3 regions of the Sporosarcina sp. NPDC096371 genome follow, and region 3 is predicted to be linked to each of the others. Evidence: riboswitches for the same ligand, from Rfam matches in the RefSeq annotation. Region 3 holds a riboswitch; each other region holds the start of a gene.
What was found. A riboswitch is a leader RNA that binds a small molecule or an ion and turns the genes downstream of it on or off. The one in region 3 is predicted to bind S-adenosylmethionine.

Region 1 (4,637 bases), on a different contig from region 3:
GCGTACCAATTTCAGTTCGTTCTGCGTCATCAAAAACGGGAATATTGATGCTTCCTGGAATCGTAGCTTCTTTAAACTCTCTAGGGGAACGAACATCGATGAATGTGTGTGGCCCCTTTGCTTGCATGGCCAATAGCTCGTCTATTGTTACATCTCTAAACATGTTTTTCACCTTCTACCTAAATTATGAAACGATGATATGCCCTTTGTTTTCCTCGGTTACTTCTCCAATAATCCGTGCATCGACACCTTGTTGTTGGAGTTCGTCCAAGAGTTTAATGGCTTCTTGCTCTGCTACTGCAATGAGTAATCCACCAGAAGTTACAGCATCACATAAAATCCAGCGATCCATTTGATCTAGTGTATCCGAATAAGTCACACTTTCTGCTACGTGGGCAAAGTTATTTTTTGTGCCTCCAGGTATCTTGCCAGCTTCAGCAAGTTCTCTTGTACGTGGTAGGACGGGCACTTGGTTGGCTTGTATGTGAATGCCGACATTACTTGCTTTCGCCATTTCAGATGTATGTCCGAGTAAACCGAATCCTGTCACATCTGTGGCGGCGTGGACATCGTAGTTGGCCATTGTTTCAGCGGTAGTTTTGTTGAGCGTGGTCATCACTTTTGTCACTTCAACAACTTCGTCTTCAGACAATAACCCATTTTTCAATGACGTCGTGTAAATACCAACTCCAATCGGTTTTGTTAATAATAGTTTGTCGCCGGGCTTGGCACCTGCGTTTGTCCGTACTTTATCGGGATGAACGACACCCGTGACGGCAAGTCCGAATTTAGGTTCTTGATCATCGATGGAATGACCACCAACAAGTGTGACACCCGCTTCTTGTAATTTATCGCCAGCTCCACGTAAAATCGCCGCGAGGATGTCTTTATCTAACGTAGCGATAGGGAAAGCAACGATATTGAGGGCAGTGAGAGGTGTGCCCCCCATGGCATAGACATCGCTAATGGCATTGGTTGCAGCAATTTGTCCGAAATCGTAAGGGTCGTCAACAATGGGCGTGAAAAAGTCCAGTGTCTGTACCATTGCGATGTCGTCTGTCAGTTTGTAAACACCTGCATCATCACTTGTGTCGAGACCGACGAGTACATTCGGATTTGGCGTGGCAGCGGGAAGACTGCGTAATACTTGTGCTAAGTCAGCAGGACCAATTTTACAGCCGCAGCCACCTTTTGTTGTAAGGGAAGTCAATTTTACTGGGATTATTTTTTCCATTGTGCATCCGCCTTTCAATTATAAATCTATTGTTAATCTTAACACATTTTCGGTAAATGCTTGGTGAGTGGCATCCCAGAGCGGCGGAGTGGGTCCAATGGAACTAATTATTCCATATTCTAATGTAGCGAATTATTTCATTACTTCCCAAAAAAGGTATTGCAAATTTTCGGGGAATAGCGTAAGGTTGTCAATAATAGAAATTTAACTTAATTCAACCGTGGTTTAAACCTCGGTTGAGTGGGGAGGAATGAAGTTCAATTCCTCCTTGTTAAAGCCTCCGGCGGATGTCACAGATTTTGAATTGCAGGCAGTCTAAGTTCGCGACGTCCTGTCGCAACGACTGCATACCCACGTCCTGTGGGCACAATTCAAAATCTGGACGCAATTACGCCGAGGCGTAATTGATAAAAACAATTTAATAGTTTTTCTTATCTAGAGAGGTATAGGGACTGGCCCGTTGACACCTCAGCAACCACCATAGTTGGTACGGTGCTAATTCCAGCAAGTTGAGCAATTGACTTGATAGATGAGGAATAGACTTATTCAAATGAGAGTCTTCTTCCTTTATTCAACCAGAGGAGAAGGCTTTTTTGTTTCTATAAAGATTTCTGAAACAGAACATATAAACAAGGGAACTAGAGAGGGGATATACAGTTGGTGAATTTACTAGAGGCGATGAAAGAACGTATTTTGATTGGTGATGGAGCGATGGGCACACTGCTTTACACAAATGGAGTGGACCGTTGTTTTGAGGAGCTAAATTTGACGCATCCTGAACAAGTGCTTCATGTTCACCAAGCCTATATTGAGGCGGGGGCAGATGTCATTCAAACGAATACATATGGCGCCAACTATATAAAGTTAGCGCGCTATGGATTGGAAGATCGTGTAGAGGCAATCAATAAGGCTGCCGTTGAAATTGCGAAACGAGCTGCCGGTGAAAATACATTTATCCTTGGGACAATTGGTGGCATCCATGGTTCAAAAACACTGATTGGCACGAAGGAAGAGATTGAGCGTAGTTTCAGAGCGCAGCTGAAATGCCTACTTTCTGAAGGTGTGGATGGGATTCTCTTGGAGACGTATTATGATTTTGATGAATTAACAACGGTGCTCAGCATTGCGCGTCAGGAGACGGATATCCCAATCATTACGAATGTTTCTATGCATGAAGCAGGTGTGTTACAAAATGGCTTGGCATTGGCGGATGCTTTGCAACAGTTGGAGGCGCTAGGGGCAGACGTTGTGGGCGTCAACTGTGGATTAGGACCTTACCATATGTTGCAAGCTTTAGAGGGGGTGCCGTTGCCAAAGCATGCCTTATTGGCAGTGTATCCAAATGCTAGTTTCCCTAGTTATACGGATGGGAAATTGACATATGAAAACGAACCTGATTATTTCGGTAAACTGGCGCTTCATTTCCGTAAGGAGGGTGTTGGGCTATTAGGGGGATGTTGTGGTACGACGCCAGCCCATATTCGTGCACTGGTAGAGGGGCTAACGAATCGTGCGCATGTGCAAGACAAACAAGTGAAACAGCACAAAGTGAAAGTGAACGTCACAGCGTCGAGGGATCTTGACAAACCGACTTTGCTTGAAACAGTGAAAAAGAGGCATTCGATTATTGTTGAGCTGGATGCGCCGAAGCATTTAAATACGGCGAAGTTTTTTGAAGGGGCGCAGGCATTACATGATGCAGGTGTCGATGCCATTACGTTAGCTGATAATTCCTTGGCATCTCCGCGAATTTGTAATGCATCGATGGGATCACTCGTTAAACAAAGAATAGGTGCAACACCACTTGTCCATGTGACATGCCGAGACCGGAATCTCATTGGTTTGCAGTCGCATCTCATGGGCTTGCATACAATGGGCATTACAGAATTACTGGCGATTACAGGAGATCCAACGAAAATTGGTGATTTCCCTGGCGCAACATCTGTTTTCGATATGACTTCTTTTGAATTGATTACAATGATTAAGCAGTTCAATGAGGGGATTTCATGGTCAGGTAAGTCATTGCAACAGAAAACATCCTTTACAGTGGCGGCGGCGTTTAATCCAAATGTGCGTCAAATCGATCGAGCTGTGCAAAGGATGGAGAAGAAAATTGAGGCTGGAGCTGATTATTTTATTACGCAGCCGATTTATAGCCCGGAGAAAATTATCGATTTGTATGAGGCAACAAAACATATCGAAGCACCAATCTATATTGGGATTATGCCATTAACATCGTCGCAGAATGCAGAGTTTCTTCACAATGAAGTGCCAGGTATTAAGCTGACAGATGAAGTCCGTGCGAGAATGGGGCTATTTGCGGGAGACCGTGAGCAGTCGACAAGAGAAGGTATAGCCGTTGCGAAGGAATTGATAGATGTGGCGTTGGAGCATTTCCATGGCATCTATCTAATCACTCCGTTTATGCGTTATGACATGACAGTAGATTTAACGGAATATATCAATGAAAAAGTGGGCGTAGGTGCGACCAAAATAGTAGAGCAAGCAGGTAGCGTTGTGTTCTAAACTAATATCAATTTAGTCTAAAGGAGAGTGTCGAATCAATACGATTCGGCATTCTCTTTTTTTATGATCACTTGCACAGCTACCCAAAAGAATGATTTATACGATTATGTAAGTTGAAGCTGTTCGGTTGAGCGTCTTTCAGTTTAGTTATATACTGATGTTAGAAATGACAAACGAAGGGGTGAGTGGATGACTGAGCTGAAACTTGATAAAACGTTGTTATCGGCAAGAAATAAGCGTCTCGGACTTCTTGTATGGTTTCGGTTATCACGATTTTACAATCTAAGTATTCGTCAAACGAATCAGCATTTAAATCAATGGGATTTGTCGACAGCACAGTTTGATGTGCTCGTGCAAGTTGGTTTATATCAACCGATTACACAACAACAGCTGGCTGGAAAACTCGAAGTAACAAAAGGCAATATCGCACAACTGCTGAAAAGGATGGAAGCATTAGGTTGGATTACACGAGACCAACAGTGGAAAACAAAATATATTTCATTAACAGAGGCAGGTTGCCGTTTATATGAGGAAGTTGTTCCCCAACAGGAACAGTTCCAAGCATCGCAGTTTTGCGGATTGGATCGCGAGGAACAGATGCAATTACTGTATTTACTAAAAAAAGTTCAACAAACAATGGAATATGAGGAGGAGTAAGTATGGTGTCGAGAGGTATTAGAAGTGTGAGGGACGTCATTTTTCAAGAAAATTCACCGACACATAAAGTCGGATTGGTCATTGAGCCGGGCAATTGGGAGGACGCGGATCCTTTTCTATTGATGGCGGAAGACTATTTTGTACGTGGCACATTCGGCATGCATCCGCATCGTGGCATTGAAACCGTAACATACGTTATTGAAGGCAAACTAGAGCATCT
Region 2 (4,637 bases), on a different contig from region 3:
GCTATTCTTATGGGTATTCCGTCGTTAACTTTCCACATTTGGAGCAGTCTATGCGATAATCAAAGTAGTAACGGAAGGGGCCATTCCCACTTCCATTCATGGAGGGATTTAGAGTGACAATTCTTTTAACAGGTTCTACTGGTTTTTTAGGCGGTAAATTGCTCAATAACTTACTTGCAACAACTGATCATACATTATTTGTACTTGTCCGGGATATCGAAAAAGCAAAACGGTTGGTCGCTAGTCTTTCGGAGGGAGCAGATGAAAGGATTACGATTTTGCATGGAGATATTACACAACCATTTTGCGGATTGACGAAAGAAACCATTCAAGAATTAACAGAAAAAGTTGACCTTTTTTATCATATAGCGGCCCTTGTCAAATTCGATGAGGAATTGCGAGAAGAGTTATTCGCAGTCAATTACGGCGGGACTGAACATGCACTCGAACTTGCCTCAACCTTACAGGTCAAACAGTTCATTTATGTCAGTACAGCCTACACAGTCGGAAAGCGGACCCATGGTGTGGAAGCATTGTACCCTATCGACGCAGACATCCATAACCCCTATGAGGAAAGCAAGGTAAAGTCCGAACATCTCGTCCTTTCTTATGCTGATCAGATGGCTGTATCCATTTTCCGGCCTTCCATCATCGTTGGAGATTCTGAAACAGGCGAAGCGGATTCCGAATTTACCCTTTACGGTTTCATGCGCGCGCTCGATGTCTTCAAACGAAGAGTCTTAAGAAAAACAGACAATGTGGAGACGATCTACCACGTCATCGGCAGTAAAGACTCCACGTCAAATCTAGTACCCGTCAATTACGTTGCCGATATTTTAGCGCTCGCGGCGAAAAAGGCGGAAGCTGGCATGATTTACAACATAACAAATCCATCACCCGCTACAAACTATGATCTGTTAACCATGATTAAGAATGCACTTGATTTCAACCAACTGGAAATCATTGAAGATGTTGACGTACAAACGTTGACGACTGAAGAACAGCGATTAAACGGCATGATTAGCATCTTCAATGCCTACTTATCTCGTTCGTTTCATTTTGACGACAGCAACACACAGCAACTGATTGAAGGGACAACTATTAAACATCTTGCTATGTCCCAACAAACTATGCAAATGATCATTAATGCTTATTTCGATGTCCGTGTGGAAGACATCACCTAACGACTTGATCAATGAACTACATTAATATTAATTTAAATTGTTCAGAATAGTGTTGACACCCACAATTAGGTAATGATATCCTAAAGTAGTTAGTTATTCAAAAATGAAAGGGAGGTACGGAACATGACTACACTTAGAACTGCTCAACAAAACTTCATAATCATTCCGTGCCCATCCGCTATGTAATTTCTATAAATAATTCATACGGAATGGCATGTTCTGCCGTTCTTTTTCTATGAGCACACGCTTATGTAAAGAAGCGTGTGCTTTTTTGTGTGTATTTACCTAAATTCTGCCGAATTTAGGTATAGCCTCCGGCGGATGTCACAGATTTTTTAGGGGAGCTTTTCGAGCTCTCTCGAAAAAAAATCTGGACGCAATTACGCCAAGGCGTAATTGATTGTAAATCTGGTGTTTTCACGCATTGCGTGTTGCATATAAAAACAAAATAACAGGAAAAGGAGTGCTGGTGATGATCAACATGAAACAGCAGAAAAAGTTTTTAAAAAAGGAATCTCTCGAAAGCGGGTAGTGTAGATGGGGGTAAGCCCCCCATCGTCTAAAAGTATTGCGTTGCAAAAAAATTAACGAAGGAGGAGAAACGAATGATCAATGTACAAAAGTTTGATAAGCAGATGAATGCATTAGTAGGTAAAAATAAATTGGAGTTGCCAACACGCTATTTAGGTGGGAAAAGGCTAACAGGAATGGTGCTAGCTACACCTTAACAATACAATTGGACTTCTCCTTAAGGAGAAAAATAATGTTTATTATTGATATAGAATGTAACAAGATACGGATGGCTGAATTACAAAAGGAAGCAAGACAAAATGATTTAGGGCATCGCTCTCTCTCTAAGAAAAATAAGACAAAGAAAGCTTTCCCGATAAATTTCATGAGCTTCTTTACGAGTCAACAAACAAAATAATCGTAAATATTGATTAAGATATTAGCTGTATAATGAAGTCCCTAGCGAGTAAATACACTCACTAGGGATTTTTTTATTCATTGACTCCATCATTTTTAAATCCTTATCTGAATACTATGTTTTAATGATTGACAAAGCAATCCATATCCCTTAAAGTAAATTTCAACAACTTCACAACGACTTATCAAGAGAAGCTAAGGGACTGGCCCGATGACGCTTCAGCAACCTCTGTCTAACAGAAAGGTGCTACCTCCAACAAGTATACATGCTTGAAAGATAAGAGCCTTGATGTGCAACATCCAACCCTCTTCTCTTTTTTGAAGAGGGCTTTTTCATAATCCAGCATTTTATTTTAATTTACCCGAAAACCTACTAAACAAATAAGAATTGTTTGCATAGTATACACTTAACATCTTTTTTCTACTACATTAAGGAGGTACAACAAAATGAACTTATTCGTAAAAACAGAACGCCAAACAGAATGGTTACAACGTTTGTACGAGAAAGAGGCTACATTTAAAAAATCGGCTGCAGAAATTGATGAGCTCTCCATCTTTCCAAAAGAAAATATTCAAGCACTCATAGATATCGGTTATACCAGCGGTACGCTTCCAACAGCTTATGGCGGCGAAGGATTCACTGTCTATGACATGATTCTTTTTCAAGAAACACTTGCTAGTTTTGATGCAAATACGGCCCTTTCCATTGGCTGGAATCTCGGAGTGGTTGGCGATCTATTCGAGAAAAAGCTATGGACGGATGACAACTTGAAGTTCTTTGCACGAGAAGTTCTGAACGGTGCTCTAGTAAATCGATCGGTGAGTGAAGCGCAAACAGGAAGTCCGACACGTGGGGGCCGCCCCGGAACAACCGCCGTCAAGGCAGACGATTGTTGGCTACTGTCAGGACGGAAGATTTTCACAACCGCCTCCCCCGTTCTCACGTATTTCCTAACATCTGCATGGATTGAAGAACAGCAAAGAGTAGGATTCTTCCTCCTGCATAAGGATTTGGCAGGACTCACTATTGAAGAGACATGGGACGTCATATCCATGCGTGGAACCGCCAGCCATGATCTAGTTCTGAACAACGTCAAAGTCGATGCGTCCAAACTTGTTGAACTTTCGGAAGCACCGAGTGGCGGGCAAACGAACGGTTGGCATCTGCATATTCCCGCGTGCTACCTCGGAATTGCACAAGCAGCGCGTGATTATGCCGTCCATTTCGCCAATCATCATACACCAAACAGTTTAAACGGACCCATTAGTCAATTACCAAGTATCCAACAGTTAATCGGCGAAATGGAATTGGCGTTAACCCAAGCAAGACATCTACTCTATAGCGTCGCGGAAGCTTACGACGATAACTCACGAAGATGTCTTCTGTCCAATGAGATAGGCGTCGTCAAACATACAGTCACAAATTCAGCCGTGACTATTGTCGATAAAGCCATGCGGATTGTAGGAGCAAAAAGTCTGCAACGTAGCAACCCTTTGCAACGGCACTATCGTGATGTTCGAGCTGGTTTGCATAATCCACCCATGGATGACATGACCATTAAAAAACTAGCATTGTCCGCCATTGAACAAGATCAGGCTAACAATCCACTTCAAGGCTAATTCGCATATAAAAATCAAAGGAGATGTTATTCATGAAGAATAAAAAAGTGTTAAAACTTGCAGCCATTGGTTTGGCGTTGGCCACTATTTTAGCAGGTTGCAGCTCCGATTCAGCTGACAATGAATCAGGCATACAAAAAATAAAAGTCGCCTACGATCAGGCCTCAAAACCGATGTCTTGGTCAGATGACAAAGGAAATGCAACTGGTTATGACGTTGAAGTCATGAAATTAGTAGACGAACTACTACCCCAATACGAATTTGATTTTATCGGAACGACAAGTGATGACTTATTGGTAGGGGTTGAACAAGGGAAATATCAGGTAGGGATTAAAAATGCTTTCTGGACGCAAGAAAGAACTGAGAAGTTTATCTTCCCGAAAGAATTTATCGGCTTAAGCAGTGCAGGTCTTGTGCTAAAGAAAGAAAATGAACACATCAAAACGCTAGCAGATTTTGCATCAGCCAATTTTTCATTAGCACCTATTGCAGCAAACAATGCCCAATACACCATTATCGATGAATACAACAAGGCGAATCCCGACAATCCGGTAAACCTCCAAGCTGGCGATGCTTTCTCCGTTGAAGTCGTCCAATGGGTAAATGAAGGGCGTGTTGACGGCGGTGTCATCATTGAAGGCGCTTTTGAAAAACAAGTGACCGCTGCAGATGGTCCCTACCATAATCTTGTAAATGATGTTGTCTACAATGAATTTGCAGTCATTAAAACATGGCCGTTGTTCAACAAAAAAGAGCAAGTATTTGCAGATGCTTACGATCAGGCAGTCAAACAATTAAAAGAACAAAAGAAAACAGATGAGTTGAGCACAAATTTTTATGGAAGAAATCTGTTTGACGTATTAGAAACCGTAGAAAGATGAGGATGCAAAGACCGCTGGGTGCGCA
Region 3 (4,637 bases):
ACGCAATGCCAAGTCAATGAGTTGTTCTCTTGAATATTCTCCGTCATTGAATGGGATATCCGGCGCAGACAATCCAGCAATGTACACATCATCTAGTTGTAAGTAACGCACACCTGCTTCGTAAAATGCGTTGAGTGCATCTTTGTATGCCTGAATAATGTCTTTTGCATAGTCCTCGATATCCGGATAAATATTTACATCACGAATTCCAATATTAAATAGTTGGTTTGGACTTGGAATCGTTTGTTTTGCAACGGCACGACCTCCAACGATTTCGTTAAACTCAATAAAGTCTTTGATGAATGGATGCCCGGGATTAAAAGAGATCTTGCCTGCGTTTCGAACGTTGTATCTTTCTGTTTCAACGCCTTCAAATACATAACCCGTCTCAGGTACGAACCCTTCAATTCCATTTAGATGCTCTAGGAAATCTAAATGCCACCAAGTCCGTCTAAACTCGCCGTCCGTCACAAGTTCCAAGCCAACTTCGATTTGTTTATCAACAATGCGTTTAATTTCCTGTGTTTCGACTTCGCGCAATTGTTGTGCAGTAATCGCACCTTCCTTGAACTCTTTACGTGCTTGGTGCAAATTATCCGGTCGTAGTAAACTTCCAACATGATCTGCTCTAAATGGTGCTTTCGTTAACGTAGTTGATGTGTTTGTCATCGGCAATTCCTTCTTTCTATTTTTAGTAGTTTATTATGATTTTCTTATGTGTAAGCGCAAATGAGCGTTTTTATGGTTCGAACATGTGCACAAATGAGTGCGATTGGTTAGGGAAGAACGCGTATGAGCGAATTCCTTCTTTGTAGGTAAGACAGATGCACGAATGGGTGCAGTACTTTTCTATTAGTTGGTTAGAACCGCGAATGAGCGGGCTTTTTATAGTTATGGCAGTATCGCAAATGAGCGTACTGGGAATCCCGATGCTTTTTCCGGCTTCGGAACGATGTTGAAAATGACTGTGCCCTTTGCAGGCAATTTATCTAGATTCGTTAATAATTCGATTTGGTACGTGTCTTGCTCGAGCACATAATATTCGCCTAGCAGTGCCTGGTTCTTTTGAAAATCAATAGCCGAGTCTGTATCAAATGTTTCATGTCCAACCGCTTTTACTTGTCGTTCTTCGAGTAAAAACTTCAAAGCCTCAAGACCCCAACCGGGTATGCGGTTATTTCCATCGGCATCTTTATTGCAAAACGCCTCGTTATCCGGCCAGCGCTTGCTCCAATCTGTACGCAGTGCCACAAATGTACCTGGCTCAATTCGTCCGTACTGCTCTTCAAATGTCAAAATATCTTCAACGGTTAATGTAAAGTCATGATTTTCATCGGATTCTTTGGATTTATCAATAACGACAAGTGGTAACACTAACTCTTTCAAGCCCAATTCATCCAAATATCTCGTATCTCGAACGAAGTGGATGGGCGCGTCAATATGCGTGCCGTACTGCCCCGCAAATGTAAAGCTCTGTGCAAAAAATCCATCATCATGATCGAACAACGTCGTAAATTTTGCTGCATCAAAGGCTGAAAAATGCGGAGAATCGGGTCCAAAGGTATGCGTTAAATCGACCCACTCTTTCTTTTTTAATAACGTAAGTGCATTCAGTAATTCATTTGACATAAAAATTCCTCCTTTTTTACTTGAAGGTAACAGTCTCCAGAAAGAACAAAAAACCTCTTCTATACTTAAAGAAGAGGTTTTGGCAGTTTCGCTTTTTGCTCTTCTTATCTTCAAGCTACAAGCATTACGCTTGGCTTCTGGAATTAGCACAGTACTTAAAAAGTCTGTTGCTGAGGTATCAAAGGGCCAGTCCCTCCACCTCTCTGGATAAGAAAGTTACGTATTCAGTTATTAGATAGTACAATACAGGCCTTTGAATAGAATGTCAACAGCGAAAGTATAAAATGTTTTTAATTGATAATTTATTAGTTTTGATTAATGCTTCATCTCACTCCGTACTTTCCGGTGCTCGCGGCGAGCAGGTGCTGTTTCAAACAGACTCTTTTCAGCATCCGTTTCAGGATAAATCCCGGGTACTGGAGTTGGTTTGTTATCCTTGTCCATGGCAACCATCGTCAAAAATGATTCGGTTGTCAGTTTCGTTTCACCTGTCAGCAGGTTCATCGAATGAACGGACACGAATACTTCCATCGATGTTCGACCTGTCGAAGTGACGACTGCTTCCAGTTCAAGGACATCTCCAACACGTGCTGATGAAACAAAGTCAACTGAATCGATAGAAGCTGTAACGACCGCTGTTTTTGAATGTTTCATGGCAGCGATATCCGCAATTTCATCGATATATGCGAGCACTTTTCCTCCGAAAATTGTCTGTAGGTGATTCGTATCTGGCGGCAAGACCAGTTTTGTCTGGATCGTGCGTGATTGGCCCATAGGTCTTTTTTCTTGCATATAGCTCTCCCCTTTGCAATTTCATGATAAAAGAAACTTTTCCCTTATATACTTCGTATACATAGTATACACAAACTGGGGGGATTTCAATGATAAATTTCATCGATAAACACTATGAAAAAATCACTTGGTTTATCCTATTACTTGGATTCATATTACTTTTTGTAGCAAATGAATACTTATCAATTGCACTGTTTTCTTACCTGATTATAAAATCCATAAAGTTCCGGAAATCCATTCGGACAACGCTCCAAAAAACGCCTAGAAGTACGATAATTATTTATGCACTTGGTATGATCACATTGATTGTTACAATGACGGTTATCATGCTATACTCCAGTCGTTTCATTCAAAAATATTCAATCTCCATACCATTCCAGTATATTTATATCGTCATTATTCTATTTAGTTCCTTGATCTTTTATATTTGGTTTATGGATTTTTTAGTAAAACTATGGGGTAAGAAACAAGCATCGAACTAAAAATAATTCTTCAACCCAAAGAGGACACCCCCTATAGGAGTGTCCTCTTACACCATATCCGCCAACAGCGCATATACACGCTTCATCTCTTCTTGCATTTTCCACTGATCGACCGAGAGCCAACGACAATGAATAGCATTTCCCTCAAGTCGCGTCATACCAGCTTTCAATCCTTCTTCGACCCGCAATGTTTCCTGCAATGCGCGGATATCGATATCCGCTGCATTAGGTGATACAAGCCAAATCGAACCGACGTATAGCGCTCCTTCAAGAATACCAATACCGCCGTATGCAGCATCTTTCGGTGTAAAGTGCAATGAATCGAAAGCAATTAACTCATCTTCTACAAAAATTTTGAAATTCGACCGGAACGATTGATAGTCAAAAATCTCACCACGTTTTTCACGTCCTGGCGCGACAATTTCACCCCATAATACCGTTGCGTCGCTAGCAATTCGGAGCGTCGTATCCACTTGGAAATTTGCATCAACAAACGGAATCAGTACCTCGGGCATCCACTCCAAGCGCGAGCGTTCCCCAAGATCGACATCGATTGTAAACTTACAAATATCGCCCGGTTGCGTTGGGTAGATTTTTAATGCTGATTGTTGAACCAACCGCACCTTACTATCCGGAGCAATTTTCACTGTAATATCGTTGCGGTCTCCTGACACCATCCCTCCAGACGATTCCATAATATAGACGGTCGCCGTCGGGTCCGTACCTACGTACAATTCCCGGCTCGCCTTTAACGGAGGTTGTTGGTAAACATGTGGCATTCTTGTATAACCTCTTCTTGGTTCGAATACCATGTCCAGTTTACCGTGATGGATATATCGTGACGGCTTATGCATTTGAACCAGCGGAATCCGCACCTTCCAATAACATGCTGTGCTTGATCCAGTTTACGACTTTATCAACGTTCTTCTGTGAACGTACGTCTGTGAAGATATACGGACGACCATTACGCATTTTCTTCGCGTCGCTGTCCATCACTTCAAGATCAACACCAACATATGGAGCTAATTCTGTTTTATTAATTAATAAAAGATCGGAACGCGTTAAAGCAGGGCCACCTTTTCTTGGAATATCTTGACCTTCTGCAACGTCAATAACATAAATATAAGCATCCACAAGTTCAGGGCTGAATGTAGCAGACAAGTTGTCGCCACCGCTCTCAACGAAAATAATATCAAGGTCTGTAAAGCGATTTTTCAGCTCATCGATTGCTGCAAAGTTCATTGAAGCATCTTCACGGATTGCCGTATGCGGACAACCTCCTGTTTCAACACCTAAAATACGGTTCTCTTCAAGTACACCGTTGCTGATCAAAAACTGTGCATCTTCACGTGTGTAAATATCATTCGTAATGACCGCAACATTATAATCTTCATGCATCGCGCGTGTTAGTTGGTCTACGAGTGAAGTTTTACCCGATCCAACTGGACCACCGATGCCAATACGTACTGGTTTCATTAAAAAAAACTCCTTTCAATCCATTATGAAATAAACAATCTAGAGAATAGATACTCATGCTTCATCGAAGCTAGTTCTATACCCAGCGCATTATTACTAATATCATTTTCTGTCAACGTCGCTACCAATTCGGCCGCTTCCGTAACTGGACCAATCAATTCATACATTGCTTGGACGCCAGTAGTTTGGCCAAATGGCACCGCACGAACCGCATTTTGAACGAGTCCATTCAAAGATGCAAACAAATACGTCATAACC

Region 1: it holds a riboswitch for S-adenosylmethionine, as region 3 does, so the genes downstream of both, ACIQ0H_RS20655 (bifunctional homocysteine S-methyltransferase/methylenetetrahydrofolate reductase) here and ACIQ0H_RS13250 (cyclase family protein) in region 3, are expected to answer to the same signal.
Region 2: it holds a riboswitch for S-adenosylmethionine, as region 3 does, so the genes downstream of both, ACIQ0H_RS19815 (acyl-CoA dehydrogenase family protein) here and ACIQ0H_RS13250 (cyclase family protein) in region 3, are expected to answer to the same signal.

What each region holds. Positions count from the first base shown of each region.
Region 1 covers NZ_JBIWFE010000012.1:44,899-49,535, forward strand. The annotation lists gene mnmH (tRNA 2-selenouridine(34) synthase MnmH) at 1-163, opposite strand, end outside; gene selD (selenide, water dikinase SelD) at 185-1,234, opposite strand; SAM riboswitch class I at 1,663-1,770, shown strand; gene ACIQ0H_RS20655 (bifunctional homocysteine S-methyltransferase/methylenetetrahydrofolate reductase) at 1,895-3,760, shown strand; gene ACIQ0H_RS20660 (MarR family winged helix-turn-helix transcriptional regulator) at 3,950-4,417, shown strand; gene ACIQ0H_RS20665 (pirin family protein) at 4,420-4,637, shown strand, end outside.
Region 2 covers NZ_JBIWFE010000010.1:92,688-97,324, reverse strand. The annotation lists gene ACIQ0H_RS19830 (SDR family oxidoreductase) at 114-1,184, shown strand; gene ACIQ0H_RS19825 (hypothetical protein) at 1,790-1,912, shown strand; gene ACIQ0H_RS19820 (hypothetical protein) at 1,948-2,112, shown strand; SAM riboswitch class I at 2,291-2,395, shown strand; gene ACIQ0H_RS19815 (acyl-CoA dehydrogenase family protein) at 2,559-3,731, shown strand; gene ACIQ0H_RS19810 (transporter substrate-binding domain-containing protein) at 3,764-4,612, shown strand.
Region 3 covers NZ_JBIWFE010000004.1:352,907-357,543, forward strand. The annotation lists gene ACIQ0H_RS13245 (5-methyltetrahydropteroyltriglutamate--homocysteine S-methyltransferase) at 1-669, opposite strand, end outside; gene ACIQ0H_RS13250 (cyclase family protein) at 892-1,629, opposite strand; SAM riboswitch class I at 1,731-1,843, opposite strand; gene ACIQ0H_RS13255 (acyl-CoA thioesterase) at 1,945-2,421, opposite strand; gene ACIQ0H_RS13260 (hypothetical protein) at 2,511-2,903, shown strand; gene ACIQ0H_RS13265 (urease accessory protein UreD) at 2,951-3,757, opposite strand; gene ureG (urease accessory protein UreG) at 3,750-4,379, opposite strand; gene ACIQ0H_RS13275 (urease accessory protein UreF) at 4,403-4,637, opposite strand, start outside.